DNA from 3 places in the Arthrobacter sp. LFS091 genome. Region 2 is predicted to be linked to each of the others. Evidence: riboswitches for the same ligand, from Rfam matches in the RefSeq annotation. Region 2 holds a riboswitch; each other region holds the start of a gene.
The links. Region 2 has a riboswitch for glycine ahead of gcvP (aminomethyl-transferring glycine dehydrogenase). Riboswitches for the same ligand answer to the same signal wherever they lie in the genome.
Positions count from the first base shown of each region.

Region 1 (5,661 bases), on a different contig from region 2:
CGAATCCCTGCTGGCTTTCTCCAAGGACCTCCAGGCCTCCAAGGGCACTGACAAGGTCTTCCTGATCGGTGACTTCAACGCCTACTCCAAGGAGGACCCCATCAACGTCCTCACCGGCGCAGGGTACACCGACCTTGAGGTCGGCACCGGAAAGCACTCCTACCTGTTCGGCGGCATGGTGGGCTCCCTCGACCACATCCTGGCGTCCCCGGCAGCCCACAAGGTTGTCACGGGAACCGACATCTGGAACATCAACTCCGTGGAGTCAGTGGCGCTGGAATACAGCCGGTATAACAACAATGTGACCAACTACTATGCCCCGGACGAGTTCCGGGCCAGCGACCACGATCCCGTGGTCGTGGGCCTTAACCTGACTCCGGACGCGCCGGCCACCGTTGACCTGCAATTCCTGGGCATCAACGACTTCCACGGCCGGATCGACGCCAACACGGTGCTCTTTGCCGGAACGGTTGAGAAGCTCCGTGCAACAGCAGCGCCCGGCGCGACTGCCTTCATTTCCGCAGGCGACAACATCGGCGCTTCCCTCTTCGCATCCTCGGTTGCGAAGGACCAGCCCACCATCGACGTCCTGAACGCACTTGAGCTGCAGGCCTCTGCTGTGGGCAACCACGAGTTCGACGGCGGCTGGTCAGACCTGCGCAACCGCGTCATCGCCGGAGGCAACAACGCAAAGTTCGCCTACCTGGGCGCCAACGTTTACCAGAAGGGCACCACCACCCCGGTCCTGCCGGAGTACAAGGTCCTGGACATGAACGGCATGAAGGTAGCGGTCATCGGTACGGTCACCCAGGAAGTTCCTTCCCTGGTAACCCCCGCGGGGATCACCGATCTTGAGTTCGGCGACCCCGTGGACGCCATCAACCGGGTGGCTGCGAAGATCAAGGCCGAAAAGCTGGCGGACCTGATCATCGTCGAAAACCATGACGGCGCCGCCTCCGGTACCCCCGAGGGCGCCACCTTGGAGCAGGAAGTTGCCGCGGGCGGCCCGTTCGCCAAGCTCGTCAACGAAACCACCCCTGACGTAGCTGCCATCTACACCGGGCACACCCACAAGGAGTACGCCTGGGACGCGCCCGTATTGGACGCCAACGGCCAACCCACCGGCAAGACCCGCCCGATCGTGCAGACCGGCAACTACGGAGAGAACGTGGGCAGCGTAACGCTCACCGTGGATACGGCAACCAAGTCCGTCACCGCCTACAAGGCCGCAGTCGTGGACCGTACCACCGAAACCGCGGAAAGCCTCGTCGCGGCCTACCCGCGGGCGGCCGCAGTGAAAACCATCGTGGATAAGGCCCTGGCCCAGGCTGCTGAAATCGGCAACCAGGCCGTAGGTGCCGTGACCGCCGATATCACCACAGCATTCACCCCGGACCCTGCCGGAGGCGCCCCCAAGCGGGACGACCGCGCCAGCGAATCCACGCTGGGCAACCTGGTAGCGGACTCCCTGGTGGACACGCTCAAGGCGCCCGAACTCGGCGCGGCTGAAATCGGCGTCGTCAACCCCGGCGGCCTGCGCAACGAGCTGTACTACGCGCCGGACGGCACCATCACCTACGCCGAGGCCAACGCGGTCCTGCCGTTCGTGAACAACCTGTGGACCACGTCCCTGACGGGTGCACAGTTCAAAACGCTCCTGGAGCAGCAGTGGCAGACCAACCCGGACGGTACCGTACCAAGCCGCCCGTACCAGCAGCTGGGGGTGTCCAAGAACGTCAACTACACCTACGATGCTGCCCGTCCTGCGGGTGACCGGATTACCGGCATCTGGGTCAATGGCGCTGTGATCGACTCGGCAAAGCAGTACAGGATCGGTACCTTCAGCTTCCTGGCAACCGGCGGTGACAACTTCCGGGTCTTCAAGGAGGGCAGCAACACGAAGGACACCGGCCTGGTGGACCGTGACGCCTGGATCAAGTACCTTCAGGCGCACAACCCCGTCTCGCCGGACTTCGCGCGCCGCTCAGTTGCTGTGGCAAACTCCACCGCTGCCGAGGTCAAGGCCGGCGAGTCCGTGACGTTGACGGTTTCCAAGCTGAACCTGACCTCCATTGGCAGCCCGGCGAACACCTCCCTGAAGGCTGTCTTCGTTGATGCCAAGGGCGCCTCCGTGGCTCTTGGAAATGTTCCGGTGACCGCAGGAGCGGCCACTGTCAACGTGAAGGTTCCCGCCACGGCGGCCGCAGGTACCGGGACCTTGGTGCTCACCGCCGTCGAGTCCGGAACGGTAGTGAAGGCCCTGGTCAAGGTGGCCGCAAGCGGCCCCAACCCGCCGCAGTGCACCCCGCCCACCAAGCCGTCCAAGTGGTACGACATTGTGGGATGGCTGCGGTACGGCATCGAATGGTTGCAGTACCAGAAATGCCTGAGGGGCTAAGCGCCCCGTAGCATGCCCCAAGAGACAGGCCCCTCACGATTGGTTCGTGAGGGGCCTGTCTTGTGGTTACTTGTTTGCCGGCTCCGGGTCCTGGACCCTGGCAGCATCGCTGCGCAGCTCGGCCTGGAAAGCGGCGTACCGGGCCAGGTGGGCCGGACGGCGTCGGAGTACCGCCCAAGCGACCCCCAAAATCACGAACCACAGGGGCGTGGCCAGCAACGCTGCGAGGGTGTCCGGCTGGGTGGTCAGCGCCCACAGCACGAAGGCAAAGAAGGCGAACACCACCCACACCATGGCCACTCCACCTGGCATCTTGAACGCCGAAGACTCGTGAAGGTGGGGACGGCGCTTCCGGAAGGCCAGGTAGCTGGCCAGGATGATCGACCACACGAAGACGAAGCAGACGGCAGACACGGTGGTCACCATGTCGAACGCCTTACCGACGTCCTGGCCGGCGTACATGAGCACGACGCCGGACAGCAACAGGACGCAGGACAGGAACAGTGCGTTGCGGGGTACTTTGCGTCCGGAGAGCGCGCCGAAGACCTTGGGGGCATCGCCTTCCTGGGCCAGGCCGAACACCATGCGGGACGTGGAGTAGATCCCGGAGTTGGCTGAGGACATGGCGGAGGTGAGGACCACCAGGTTGACGATCGTGGCTGCTGCGCCCAGGCCGGCCAGTGAGAACATGGCAATGAACGGGCTGTGACCGGCAGCGAACTGGGTCCACGGGGTGACGGACATGAGGATGATCAGCGCGCCCACGTAGAAGAGGAGCACGCGGATGGGAATCGAGTTGATGGCCTTGGGCAGGTTCTTTTCCGGGTCCTTGGCCTCGGCCGCAGTAGTGCCCACCAGTTCGATGCCTACGAAAGCGAAGACCGCGATCTGGAATCCGGCGACGAAGCCCATGAATTCGTTCGGGAAGAATCCTCCATGGCTCCAAAGGTTGGTGAAGCTGGCGGGTCCGGCGTCGGACTGGAAGCCACTGAAGATCATGAAGAGGCCAACAATAATCAGGGCCGCGATGGCGACGATCTTGATGAGGGCGAACCAGAACTCGGTCTCGCCGAATGCCTTCACCGTTGCCAGGTTCAGCAGCAGGAGGATGCCGATGGTAATGAGCCCCGGCACCCAGAGGGGCAGGGAAGGCCACAGCTCCTGCGAATAGCCTGCGATTGCGATGACGTCCGCGATCCCCGTGATGACCCAGCAGAACCAGTAGGTCCAGCCGGTGAAGAAGCCGGCCCAGGGGCCCAGGAGGTCAGCTGCGAAGTCGCTGAAGGACTTGTAGTTCAGGTTGCTCAGCAGCAGTTCGCCCATGGCACGCATGACGAAGAACAGCATGAAGCCGATGATCATGTAGACGAAGATGACGGACGGGCCGGCGGCTGAGATGGTTTTGCCGGAGCCCATGAAAAGGCCTGTTCCGATTGCTCCGCCGATGGCGATGAGCTGGATGTGGCGGTTGCTGAGCTGGCGCTCAAGATGCGGTGAATCGGTACCGGTTGAGGGTGGGCGCTGAATCGTCAAAGGAACTCCATCGTTCAGGCGGCACTGGGTGCCACAAGATTCGGGTTCCTCCCCGCTCTGTAGATGGACCTGAGAGTTTCCGCAGGCGTGGGCCTGCTTGCACCTTCGGTGAGCCCGGCGTTCCGGACTGCTTTCCAGAGTTGCCTCGCCGCGGCGGTACATGGGCCTGAGAGATTCCTGGGGAGGGTTTGCTCCTACGGCGCCTGTGGTGATGTACCGGCAGGGCTCTCCCGCCGCGGATCAAAAGCGCGCACCACCAGTTCGGTGATGCAGCTCACACACTAACGAAGGCCGGGCGGCACTGCAACCCTGGGTCCTCAGCGGGCCAGAATGCTACGCGCAATCTCGTCGGCGTCCCGCAGGGTCCGCTGTCCGCTGGCATAGGCCTGCCCGGTTCGGGGCCGGGCCTCCGCCGCGATGGCCGTGCCCCACTGTGAGGCGGACAACTGTAGGCCCAGCACGTATAGGTTTTCGGTGACCGCCCCGTTCGCCGCCAAGGGCCGGTAGGGATGTGGCACGACGTCCAAACCCGTGGTCTGCATCGGGGTACCTTCGACGCTCATCATGATCTTGGTTCGGACCAACCCGTCAGCCATGAGCTGCTCCAGCAGCGGTGACATATTGATGCCCACCCTGTTGGCAGGCGACATCGCCTCGATCAGGGTCCGGGCTTCCACCGGCGCGTCGCGCACCCACGGCGAAACCGCACGGAACAGTTTCGCGCTCCGGTCCACACTGAACTTCGGGTCCGGGCCAACAAAACTTACGACGCCGGCCCGCGCCAGTGCGGCCAGCTGCTCCGAACGCAGCGCGGGTGCCCCACTGGCCAGCCCCTCTACGAAGGACTCAAACCAGCCGCGAAGCCCTGCCAACCAGGATTCGTCGGTGATGCCGCCATCGGCCACCACCGATTTCAGGATTGCCCGACCGGTGTGGAGTGCTCCGATGGCCATCTTCACAGGGTCCGATTCGCCCAAAGCCGATCGGCGCGCGTCATCATCAAGGTATGCCGTGATGGCCGCGTCCAGCTCCCGCCTGGACGCAAAAGTACGCCCTGCCAGCGGCGCGGCTAGCCCGCGAAGATTCAGCCGACGGGACGCGACGACGTGCTTTTCCACGAGATCGCCCACGTCGTTCTCCCACTTCGCTGTGGTGTGCGCGTGCGGTTGGAGTGCGTCCTCGAGGTCCGCCAGGAACTGCGCGGGGTCCTTGATCGCAGTGGGTTGTGAGCGGGCCAGCGTTGAGTAATACGCCCACAGCGCATCACGGTGCAGCAGCGGCCAAAGATCGTGGTCGAAACCGGGCTGGATTCCGGCCGCGCGAAACCGGTCCACGGCGTCTTCGGTCAGGTAGCGCATGGTGATGCTGCTGGGGTAGTAACCCGCCAGCCCCGCCTTGGCCCGGTAAGGGGTGCCCCGCCGGGAGGCAGCAATAATCCTGGGTTCCCGGCCCGATGCCCGATACTCCAACACCCCTGCCCCCGGAGAACCGGCCTCGACGAACTTCCCGCCGCGGCCCTCCGTCAGCTGTCCCATGACGTCGAAGAAGTTCAATCCCATTCCGCGGATCAGCACCGGCTCGTTATCCGGCACCGCCTCCCAGTCAACGTCGGCGGGTGGCGCCGGCGGAAAATAGAGCAGTCCTTGCTCCTCCGCCGCGCTCTTGAAAGACCTTTGCTCGGGATTCAGCCGGGACTCGATATGACCTAACGCGAGGACCACGGAGCCGAC
Region 1 covers NZ_JBFPFP010000002.1:63,301-68,961, forward strand. Annotated here, with positions in the region: gene ACNQOP_RS03095 (ExeM/NucH family extracellular endonuclease) at 1-2,398, shown strand, start outside; gene cycA (D-serine/D-alanine/glycine transporter) at 2,465-3,931, opposite strand; glycine riboswitch at 4,076-4,174, opposite strand; gene ACNQOP_RS03105 (FAD/NAD(P)-binding protein) at 4,249-5,661, opposite strand, start outside.
Region 1: another riboswitch for glycine. It lies ahead of cycA (D-serine/D-alanine/glycine transporter); the one in region 2 lies ahead of gcvP (aminomethyl-transferring glycine dehydrogenase).

Region 2 (5,661 bases):
CGGCAGCCTTAGCCGTGGGACCTTCGCGCCAAGATGCCGGCCGACATGCGTGAGCAGGTCCGCCAGTGGCGGGGTGGCGTCGTCGAGAATCCAATAGGCCTTGCCCGCAGCAGCCGAGTCGACCGCGGCAGCCGTCATGAAAGCCGCAAGATAGTCGACCGTAACGACCGGGAGGAACGTCGTTTCGTCTCCTGGCAACGCCGCAACGCTGCCTTCCCAGATCTGTTCGATAGTGGTGGGCAGCCCGATGAGCTGGTCGGATTCCCCGGTCAGGCTGTCGCCGATCAGGCTGGACGGATTGACGATTGTCCAGGGGATTCTGCGTTCCATGGCCAGGGCCTGGAAGATCGCGTCGGATTCCACCTTTGAGGCTTCGTAGGCACCAAGTTCCTCGTAGGCCGCAGCGCGGTAATCCTCTGACCATGGAATGGTGGTTGGGTCCTGTCCGCCGACGCGGTATCCCGACACATGGACGACGCGCTGCAGTTTGGGGAGATCCGTGGCGAAGTCCATCAGCTTCTCGACGATGCCGACGTTCGCGCTGCGTGCCTCGTGGGCGGTCATTCCGAACCGGTAGGTCCCGGCGCAGTTGTGGATCTCGGTGATGTCCGGGAATGCCGAGGGGCCTCCAGTGACGATCCCGGGGGACTCGAAATCGACGATCGTCGTGTTGATGCTCCGTGCCAGGCCGTGCTCCCGCACCCATCGCTCGACACGGGCGCCGGACTCGGCGGTCCGTACAGCCGCCGTGACGTTCGCGCCAGCTTGGGCCAGGGCCAGGACGAGATGCCTGCCAACCAATCCCGAGGCCCCGAAGACCAGGGCGTGGCGGGGGCCTTTAGGTGTTGTCATCGGGTCCTCCCAGTGGTCTCGAGGCGCTGGTTGATGAGCTCTGCCACGACATCAGCGGCCGAAGCCAGGGGTTGGGTGTCCTGCATGGCGCGGGAGACGATCACCGCGCCCTCGATTGTCGACACAATGACCGTCGCCAAGGACCGCGCCTCCTTTGCGTCAATGCCGCTTGCTTCGAGCAGTGCCGACGTGGGTACGATCCACGACTCGAAGGCAGTGGCACATGCCTGCCGCAGCCGCTCGCTCTCAGCGCCCATCTCCAAGGTGACGACGGAGACAGGGCAGCCCAGTTGGAAGTTGCCCTCGCTGACGATCGTCGCCAAAGCCTCAATGGCGGCGCGGGCAGCTTCAGCCGGGCCGCCCGCGGAAGATGCCGCCTCCGCGATCAGGGCCTGGAATTGCGTCGCGGCGAGGTCGACCGCTGCGACTCCCAGGTCCTCCTTCCCGCCGGGGAAATGGAAGTAGACAGACCCCTTGGGTGCGGCGGCATGTTCGATCACAGCGTTCAGGCCTGTGCCGCTGTAGCCGCTGGTCTGGATGAGCTGCAGCATGGACTCTGTAAGCCGTGCCTTCGTCAGGTTTCCTTTGATAGCCACAGGGAAATAATAGACCGGTCTATATATTTTTGTAAATCCGCGCAAGCCCAACGCAAAAACCCGGCCCCTCGTGTGAGGGAGCCGGGTTTTGGGCGGAGCTACTTGTAAAGGCTGTGCTGGCCCTAACGGACGGGGTCGGAGCCGGGCCCTGGGTTGGGCGCGGAAGCGGTACCTGCGTTGCGGGCCGCGGCTGCGTCCTTGAGGAGGTCACGGATTTCGGCGAGGAGCGCCGTATCGGCGGGGAGCGGCTCTTCCTCGGGTTCCTCGGTGGAGAGGCGGTCCTTGACCAGGGAGTTGATCTTGTTCATGGGCGCCACGAAGATGAAGTAGACCACGGCAGCCGTGATCACAAAGGTGATCAGGGCGGTCAGGACGGCCCCGAAATCGACGAACGTGGCGGGGTTGTTTTCCCAGATCTTGAAGCCCAGGCCCTCGGCGTTCATGCCACCGGCAGCGGCGATGACCGGGTTGATGATGTGGTTGGTGAAGGCCCCGACGAGGGCGGTGAAAGCACTGCCGATAACCACGGCGATGGCCAGTTCGATCACGTTGCCGCGAAGGATGAAGTCTTTGAAACCCTTAAACATGGAGTGTCCTCAGCTTGGGTGGGGATGTCTGCCTCAGCAGTGAACAAACTACCATCCCCATGTTTCAACCCGGTGTAACGGGGTAGGGGAGTGCATCACGCCTGCTCCCCTACCCCGTGATGTGCTCAGCCGAACAGGGACCGGGTGTGGTCGTTCAGGAACATTCCGCGGGGATCGAATTCGCGGCGGACCTGGAGGAAAGTGTCCAGTTCCGGGTAGAGGCGTTCCAGGCGGCTGCGGGTCATGAAGTGGATCTTCCCCCAGTGCGCCCGGGGCTCGAATTCCTGGAGCACGCGGCGTTGGTGCGGCGCCTGCTGGGTCCGATTTTCGACTATGAGCAGAGCCAGGACGGTGATCTGACCCGGACTCTGAGGACATATTTGGATTCTCAACGTTCCTGGCAAAAGACGGCTGCGGCGCTGTTCGCGCACCGGCAAACCATCATCTACCGGATCCGGAAAATCGGTGAGTTGACGGGGCTGGACATGGGCGAAACGTCCACGGTTGCGCAGTTGTGGTTCGCACTGCAGATCCACGAAGCGATGCATCAGTAGCCACAGCTTGCTTGCGCTTTTTCAAAACAACCCGCTATGGTGTGAAGCGTGTCACTCACGTGATGCAACGCTTTTGATCTGCGGCGGGAGAGTCCTGCCGGTACATCCAGTCAGGCGCCGTAGGAGCAAATCCTCCCCAGGAATCTCTCAGGCCCATGTACCGCCGCGGTTAGGCAACTCTGGAAAGCAGTCCGGGAAACCGGGCTCACCGACGGTGCAAGCAGGCAACCATTCCTGCGGAATCTCTCAGGTCCAATACAGAGCGGGGAGGAACCCACATCATCGTGGCGCTCAGCAGGCGCCTGAATCATGGAGTTCCTCTTGACTGTTCAATCAACCCCCACCGCGTTCGCGGACCGGCATATCGGCGCCCGCCGCCAGGCCGATGTTGACACCATGCTCAAGGCCATCGGCTATGACTCCGTCGACGGCATGGTGGACATTGCTGTCCCAGATTCCATCCGCCAGGACACTGCGCTGAAGTTGCAGGACGCCCTCACCGAGGTGCAGGTCCTCACTGAGCTGCGCAAGCTGGCTTCCAAGAACAGAACCGCCGTGCAGATGATCGGCCAGGGCTACTACGACACCGTGACCCCGCCCGTCATCCGCCGCAACATCCTCGAATCCCCGGCTTGGTACACGGCCTACACCCCGTACCAGCCGGAAATTTCCCAGGGCCGCCTCGAAGCGCTGCTCAACTTCCAGACCATGGTCCAGGACCTCACGGGACTTCCCGTGGCCAACGCCTCGCTGCTGGACGAAGCTACCGCCGTTGCCGAGGCAGTGCTGCTCATGCGCAGGGCGAACAAGACTGTGAAGGACGGCAAGACCGTCCTGGACGCAGACCTCCTCCCGCAGACCATCGCAATCGTGAAGGGCCGCGCCGAGGCGCTGGGGTTTGAGGTCGAGATAGCGGACCTCTCGGCCGGCCTGCCCGACGGCGACATCAACGGTATTGTCCTGCAGCAGCCTGGCGTTTCGGGCCGCGTTTTCAACCATGCCCCGGTGATCGCCGAAGCCAAGGAACGTGGCGCCTTGGTTACTGTCGCAGCCGACCTGCTGGCGCTCACCCTCATCACGCCCCCGGGCGAGCAAGGTGCCGATGTCGCCGTCGGAACCGCGCAGCGTTTCGGTGTCCCGCTGTTCTTCGGCGGCCCGCACGCCGCGTACATGGCCGTCCGCGACGGCATGGAGCGCACGCTCCCGGGTCGAATCGTCGGCGTCTCCAAGGACAACGCGGGCGTCCCCGCCTACCGCCTGGCCCTCCAGACCCGCGAGCAGCACATCCGCCGCGAAAAGGCCACGTCCAACATCTGTACAGCCCAGGCATTGCTGGCCATCGTGGCCTCGATGTACGCCGTCTACCACGGCCCGGAAGGCCTGAAGTCGATCGCCGAAACCGTTCACGGCCATGCACGAACGCTGGCGACGGCGCTGAAGGCGGCCGGCCGCGAACTCGTGACCGAGTCCTTCTTCGACACCCTCACGGTCCGCGTCCCCGGCAAGGCTGACAAAGTCATCGCCGCCGCCGAAGCCCGCGGCATCAACCTGCGGTTCATCGACGCCGACACCGTGGGCGTCTCGATTGATGAAACCACGACGCCGGAGGTCCTCTCCGCCGTTGCCGTCGCCTTCGGTGCCGGTCCGGTGAAGGACGCGGCGGGCTTCGAGCTGCCCTCGGACGTGGTCCGGACCAGCGATTTCCTGCAGCACCCGGTGTTCAACACGCACCGTTCCGAGACGCAGCTGTTGCGCTATATCCGCAAGCTGTCCGACCGGGACCTCGCTCTGGACCGCACCATGATCCCACTGGGTTCGTGCACCATGAAGCTGAACGCGACCGCTGAGATGGAAGCCATCTCCTGGCCGGAGTTCGCCTCCATCCACCCCTTCGCACCGGACCACCAGACGGCGGGCTGGCGCGAACTCATCGAGGACCTGGAAGCCGACCTCACGGAGATCACTGGCTACCATCAGGTCTCCATTCAGCCGAACGCTGGTTCCCAGGGCGAACTCGCGGGCTTGCTGGCGATCCGCGGCTACCACCTCTCCCGGGGTGACGAGCAGCGCACTGTCTGCCTGATTCCCGCTTCCGCGCACGGCACCAACGCTGCCTCCGCAGTGCTGGCCGGCATGAAGGTGGTTGTGGTGGCGACGGCTGCTGACGGGACCATCGACCACGCGGACCTTACGGCCAAGATCGAAGCCAACAAGGACGTCCTGTCCTGCATCATGATCACCTACCCGTCCACGCACGGTGTCTACGACGCCGACGTCGTTGAGGTGTGCGACGCCGTTCACCAGGCCGGTGGTCAGGTGTACGTCGATGGCGCGAACCTCAATGCCCTGGTTGGCCTTGCCCAGCCCGGCAAGTTCGGCGGCGACGTCTCCCACCTGAACCTGCACAAGACCTTCTGCATCCCGCACGGTGGCGGCGGCCCCGGTGTTGGACCCGTTGCTGCGAAAGCCCACTTGGCCCCGTTCATGCCCGGCGATGCCAACAAGGCCGCCCACGAACCGGGTCATGGCGTGGCGATTTCCGCTTCGCGATACGGATCCGCGGGTGTGCTGCCGATCTCCTGGGCTTACGTGAAGCTCATGGGCGGGCAGGGCCTCACTGAAGCCACCAAGTCGGCCCTGCTGGCCGCGAACTACATCGCTTCCCGGCTGGATGAGCACTTCCCGGTTCTCTACACCGGTGAAGGCGGCCTGGTTGCGCACGAATGCATCCTGGACCTCCGCGAGCTGACGGCACGCACGGGTGTTACTGCTGAAGACGTGGCCAAGCGCCTGATCGACTTCGGTTTCCACGCTCCCACTCTCGCCTTCCCGGTTGCTGGGACCCTGATGGTGGAACCGACCGAGTCCGAGGACCTGACCGAAATCGACCGTTTCATCGAAGCCATGATCACCATCCGTGCCGAGATCGAGCAGGTGGCCAGCGGTGATTTCACTGTCGAGGAGTCGCCGCTGCGCAACGCGCCGCACACCGCTGCCGCCGTCGTGAATTCCGACTGGGTCCGCTCCTACCCGCGCGAGCAGGCCGCCTTCCCCGTCCACCACCTCAAGCAG
Region 2 covers NZ_JBFPFP010000003.1:321,677-327,337, forward strand. Annotated here, with positions in the region: gene ACNQOP_RS07165 (alpha/beta fold hydrolase) at 1-852, opposite strand, end outside; gene ACNQOP_RS07170 (TetR/AcrR family transcriptional regulator) at 849-1,448, opposite strand; gene mscL (large conductance mechanosensitive channel protein MscL) at 1,571-2,035, opposite strand; gene ACNQOP_RS07180 (D-arabinono-1,4-lactone oxidase) at 2,161-2,280, opposite strand; gene ACNQOP_RS07185 (helix-turn-helix domain-containing protein) at 2,284-2,589, shown strand; glycine riboswitch at 2,664-2,762, shown strand; gene gcvP (aminomethyl-transferring glycine dehydrogenase) at 2,911-5,661, shown strand, end outside.

Region 3 (5,661 bases), on a different contig from region 2:
TGGGGTCGGTAAAGATGTTCCGGATCAGGGAAAGCGTCGAGGGCATCAGCATGGCGCCGAAAACGCCAAGGGCGGCGCGTCCGGCAATCAGCCATTCCGCGGAAGGCGCGAACGCCGTAGCAGCCGAAACCGCAGCAAAGCCTGTGCTGCCGATCAGAAGCAGCCGCCGTCGTCCGATCCTGTCGCCGAGGTTGCCCATGGAGACCAGCAGCGCGGCCAGGACCAAGGGGTAGGCGTCGACGATCCAGAGCAGTTGCACACCACCGACATCGAGGGATCGGGCGATCTCGGGCAGGGCAAAGGTGAGCGCGGTGTTGTCGACGGCCACCAGCAGTACCGGGAACATCAGGAGTGCCAGGGCCGTCCAGTCGCGCCACGGTGCAGGGCCCATGACGGGACGAGCTGAACGGGGAGCTTGGGTGGAGGACGGCGAGAACATGTCCTTACTGTACCGTCCAGACGGTATAGTTTCAAATTAATCCTCAGCAAACCTTTAGGGAATGATGTACTCATGCCACGAAAACCAGTTGCCCGGGACGCCGTCCTGGATGCCTACGAAGCCCTCCTTATAGAGGTAGGGGAGCGGGCCGCCACGCTCGATGCAGTTGCCAAGCGTGCGGGCGTCTCGAAGGGCGGTTTGCTGTACCACTTTCCGAACAAGGAGTCGCTGATTAGTGCCCTCCTGGAACGCCTGGACCAACTGGCAGTACAGGACATTGAGCAGATGAGGGCCGCGCCGGACGGCGCCGCTGCCTACTTCATCCGGACGTCGTTGTGGGCCGGGACGCCGATGGACCGCGCTTTCGTCGCTGCTACGCGGCTGGCTGAGGTTGCCCACGAAGAAACGCGCCGCAGGTTTGCCGGAATCCAAAAGCAGTGGCTTGATGTCCTGGCCAAGGATGTCGGACCCGAGGTAGCGAAGGCCGTTAGCTACATGGGCGACGGACTGTATTTCAACGCAATGTTCGAGGGCGGCCAGGAGGCCGGCGACGACGGCCGGGAAGCCGACGTCAAAATCCTGCTCGGAGTGCTGGAGCGGCTGCGGAAGTAGCGCATCATCCCATTTGCGGCGACGCGCCACACGTAGGACAATTAACCCTTGTGGCCTGCCTGAATTCGGGCCGCGTTATAACTGAACATTGCCTATGATCTGCGGCGGGAGAGTCCTGCAAGCACGTGATGCAGGCGCCGTAGGAGCAAACCCTCCCCAGGAATCTCTCAGGCCCACGCACCGCCGCGGCAAGGCAACTCTGGAAAGCAGCAGGCGCTCTGACCACCGAAGGGTGAAAGAGCGCTGTGCTCACCGACGGTGCAAGCGATGTTGTTCCAACAACGCGGAAACTCTCAGGTCCAATACAGAGCGGGGAGGAACCCAGCCACTGTGGCGTACCCAAACGCCGCCCAAGTAATGGAGTTCCTTCGTGACGGTTAGTTCTGCCTCCACCACCTTTGTTGATCGGCATATTGGCGCCCGCCGCCAGGCCGACATTGAGACCATGCTCAAGTCCGTGGGCTACGACACCGTTGACGCGTTGGTCGACACCGCCGTCCCCAACGACATCCGCCAGGACGTCGCCCTCACCCTGCAGAACGCCCTGAGCGAAGTCGAAGTCCTTGCCGAGCTCCGCAAGCTCGCCTCCAAGAACAAGACCGCCGTGCAAATGATCGGCCAGGGCTACTACGACACCGTCACGCCGCCGGTGATCCGCCGCAACATCCTCGAGTCCCCGGCCTGGTACACCGCCTACACCCCGTACCAGCCGGAAATCTCCCAGGGCCGCCTCGAAGCGCTCCTCAACTTCCAGACCATGGTCCAGGACCTGGTGGGCCTGCCCATCGCCAACGCTTCCCTCCTGGATGAAGCAACGGCTGTGGCCGAAGCCGTGCTGATGATGCGCCGCGCCAACAAGAACAAGTCCGCCCAGGACGGCAAGACTGTCCTCGACGCCGACTGCCTGCCGCAGACCATTGCGATCGTGAAGGGCCGCGCGGAAGCGCTCGGCTTCGAAGTTGAGGTAGCCGACCTGAGCGCCGGTCTTCCGGAAGGTGCCATCAACGGCGTCGTCCTCCAGCAGCCCGGCGTTTCCGGCCGCGTGTTCGATCACTCCGCCGTCATTGCTGAAGCCAAAGAGCGCGGCGCGCTGGTCACGGTCGCCGCCGACCTCCTGTCCCTCACGCTCATCACCCCTCCGGGCGAGCAGGGCGCCGACATCGCTGTCGGTTCCGCCCAGCGCCTGGGCGTGCCGCTGTTCTTCGGCGGCCCGCACGCCGCGTACATGGCCGTCCAGAAGGGCCTGGAGCGCTCCATGCCCGGCCGCCTGGTAGGCGTTTCCAAGGACGACGCCGGTGTCCCCGCCTACCGCTTGGCGCTGCAGACCCGCGAGCAGCACATCCGCCGCGAGAAGGCTACGTCCAACATCTGTACAGCCCAGGCACTCCTGGCGATTGTGGCCTCCATGTACGCGGTTTACCACGGCCCCGAGGGACTGAAGGCAATCGCGGAGACCGCCCACGACCACGCCCGGACCCTGGCCGCATCCCTGAAGGCTGCCGGCGTCGAGGTCCTCCACGGCTCGTTCTTCGACACCATCACGGTCCACGTCCCGGGCAAGGCCGCCGAGCTGGTGGCCGCAGCTGAAGCCAAGGGCATCAACCTGCGCGGCGTCGACGCCGACACGGTTGGCATCTCAGTGGATGAAACAACAACGACGGCGATTGTCGCCGACGTCGCAAGCGTCTTCGGCGCTTCGGTAACTGAAGCCGTTAAAGGCTTCGCGCTGGAATCCTCCGTTGAGCGCACCAGCGACTTCATGCAGCACCCGGTGTTCAACACCCACCGCTCCGAAACCCAGCTCCTGCGTTACATCCGCAAGCTGTCCGACCGGGACCTCGCGCTGGACCGCACCATGATCCCGCTGGGTTCGTGCACCATGAAGCTCAACGCCACGGCTGAAATGGAAGCTATCTCCTGGCCGGAGTTCGCTTCCATCCACCCGTTCGCGCCGGACTCCCAGACCGAAGGCTGGCGTGAGCTCATCACCGACCTCGAGGCACAGCTGACCGAGATCACCGGCTACGACCAGGTCTCCATCCAGCCGAACGCCGGTTCCCAGGGTGAACTCGCCGGGCTCCTCGCGATCCGCGGCTACCACCACTCCAACGGTGACGAGCAGCGCAACGTCTGCCTCATCCCGGCTTCCGCCCACGGCACCAACGCTGCCTCTGCCGTCCTGGCGGGCATGAAGGTGGTGGTCGTTGCCACCGCGCCGGATGGCACCATCGACCACGTGGACCTCAAGGCCAAGATCGAGGCCAACCGCGACGCCCTCTCGGCAATCATGATCACCTACCCGTCCACGCACGGTGTCTACGATGCCGACGTCCGCGAAGTCTGCGACGCCATCCACGAAGCCGGCGGGCAGGTCTACATCGACGGTGCCAACCTCAACGCCCTTGTTGGCCTTGCCCAGCCCGGCAAGTTCGGTGGCGATGTCTCGCACCTGAACCTGCACAAGACCTTCTGCATCCCGCACGGCGGTGGCGGTCCCGGCGTTGGTCCGGTTGCTGCCAAGGCACATCTGGCACCGTTCATGCCGGGCGATGCGGCTTCCTGGACCGAAGGCAACGACGTTCCGATTTCCGCATCCCGCTTTGGTTCCGCCGGTGTGCTGCCGATCTCCTGGGCATATGTGAAGCTCATGGGTGGCCAGGGCCTCACCGAAGCAACCAAGTCCGCGCTGCTCGCTGCGAACTACATCGCGTCCCGCCTCAACGACCACTTCCCGGTGCTCTACACCGGCGAAGGTGGACTCGTGGCACACGAGTGCATCCTGGACCTGCGGGAACTGACGGCCAAGACCGGCGTCACCGCTGAAGATGTGGCCAAGCGCCTCATTGACTTCGGCTTCCACGCCCCCACGCTCGCCTTCCCGGTTGCAGGGACCTTGATGGTGGAGCCCACCGAGTCCGAAGACCTCGTGGAGATCGATCGCTTCATCGAAGCCATGATCACCATCCGCAAGGAAATCGACCAGGTCGCTGCCGGTGACTTCTCCGTGCAGGACTCCCCGCTTCGCCGCGCGCCCCACACGGCAGCCGCCGTCGTAAGTTCCGACTGGGACCGCGCCTACCCGCGTGAGCAGGCTGCCTTCCCGGTCCACCACCTGAAGCAGGACAAGTACTTCCCGCCCGTTGGCCGCATCGACGGCGCAGCCGGAGACCGCAACCTGGTCTGCTCCTGCCCGCCCATCGAAGACTTCGAGAACTAGGGGGTTCCGGAAAATGACTGAGAACTACACGGCCCTCTACGAAGAGCACAAGAAACTCGGCGCCTCCTTCACCGACTTCGGTGGCTGGCAAATGCCGCTCAAGTACTCCTCGGAGCTGGCTGAGCACCACGCCGTCCGCAAATCCGCAGGCCTGTTCGACCTCTCCCACATGGGCGAAGTCTGGGTCACCGGGCCGGAAGCTGCTGCGTTCCTGGACTACGCCCTGGTAGGCAAAATCTCCGCCATGGCCGACGGCAAGGCCAAGTACTCGCTGATCTGCCAGGAAGACGGCGGCATCATCGATGACCTCATCACCTACCGTCGCCCCTCACCCGAAGAAGGTGAGGACAAGTTCCTCGTAGTCCCCAACGCGGGCAACGCGAAGGTAGTGGCTGACGCCCTTGCCGAACGGGCCGCCGGATTCGACGTTGTGGTTCAGGACGCCTCCGCCGAGACCTCACTCATCGCCGTCCAGGGTCCCCTTGCGGAATCGATCCTGCTGCGGCTCGTGCCTGCCGAGCAGCACTCCCTGGTCACGGAACTGAAGTATTACGCCGCCGTCGAGGTCACGTTCCTGGTAGCCGGCAGCGGCCAGGACCTGCTCCTGGCCCGCACCGGCTACACGGGCGAGGACGGCTTCGAGATCTTCGTGCCCAATGAATCCGCCGCAGCCCTGTGGCAGGCCATTGCCGCAGTCGCGGATGACGGCGAGCTCATCCCCGCCGGCCTCGCATCCCGCGACTCCCTCCGGCTCGAAGCGGGCATGCCCCTCTACGGCAACGAACTTTCCCGTGAGGGCAACCCCTTCGCCGCAGGACTTGGGCCCGTGGTTGCGCTGTCCAAGGAAGGCGACTTCGTGGGCAAGGAAGCCCTGGCTGCCCTGAAGGCGGACGGGGCCGGGTCCACCACCGGCCGCAAGCTCGTTGGCCTCAAGGGCCTGGGGCGCCGCGCCGGACGCAGCCACTACCCGGTCCTGAAGGACGGAGCGGTTGTTGGCGAAGTGACCTCCGGCCAGCCCAGCCCGACGCTCGGCTACCCGGTAGCGTTGGCGTATGTCGACGTCGAGTTTGCCGAGGTTGGAACCGCCCTGGACATCGACCTTCGCGGCAAGGCCGAGCCTTTCGAGGTCGTTGCCTTGCCGTTCTACAAGCGCCAAAAGTAGCCAGTTTTTCATTCACCACACGTTAGGAAACAGAATGCCCAAAGTAGCGCCCGAACTTCAGTACTCCGACGAACACGAGTGGGTTTCCCGCGGCGAAGGGAACTCGGTGTCTGTTGGTATCTCCGAGGTTGCCACCGACGCCCTGGGCGACATTGTCTACGTTGACCTTCCGGAGGTCGGTTCCACTGTGACCGCAGGCGAAACCTGTGGCGAAGTTGAGTCCACCAAGTC
Region 3 covers NZ_JBFPFP010000008.1:229,089-234,749, reverse strand. Annotated here, with positions in the region: gene ACNQOP_RS16585 (MFS transporter) at 1-439, opposite strand, end outside; gene ACNQOP_RS16580 (TetR/AcrR family transcriptional regulator) at 512-1,051, shown strand; glycine riboswitch at 1,147-1,244, shown strand; gene gcvP (aminomethyl-transferring glycine dehydrogenase) at 1,422-4,268, shown strand; gene gcvT (glycine cleavage system aminomethyltransferase GcvT) at 4,282-5,430, shown strand; gene gcvH (glycine cleavage system protein GcvH) at 5,465-5,661, shown strand, end outside.
Region 3: another riboswitch for glycine. It lies ahead of gcvP (aminomethyl-transferring glycine dehydrogenase); the one in region 2 lies ahead of gcvP (aminomethyl-transferring glycine dehydrogenase).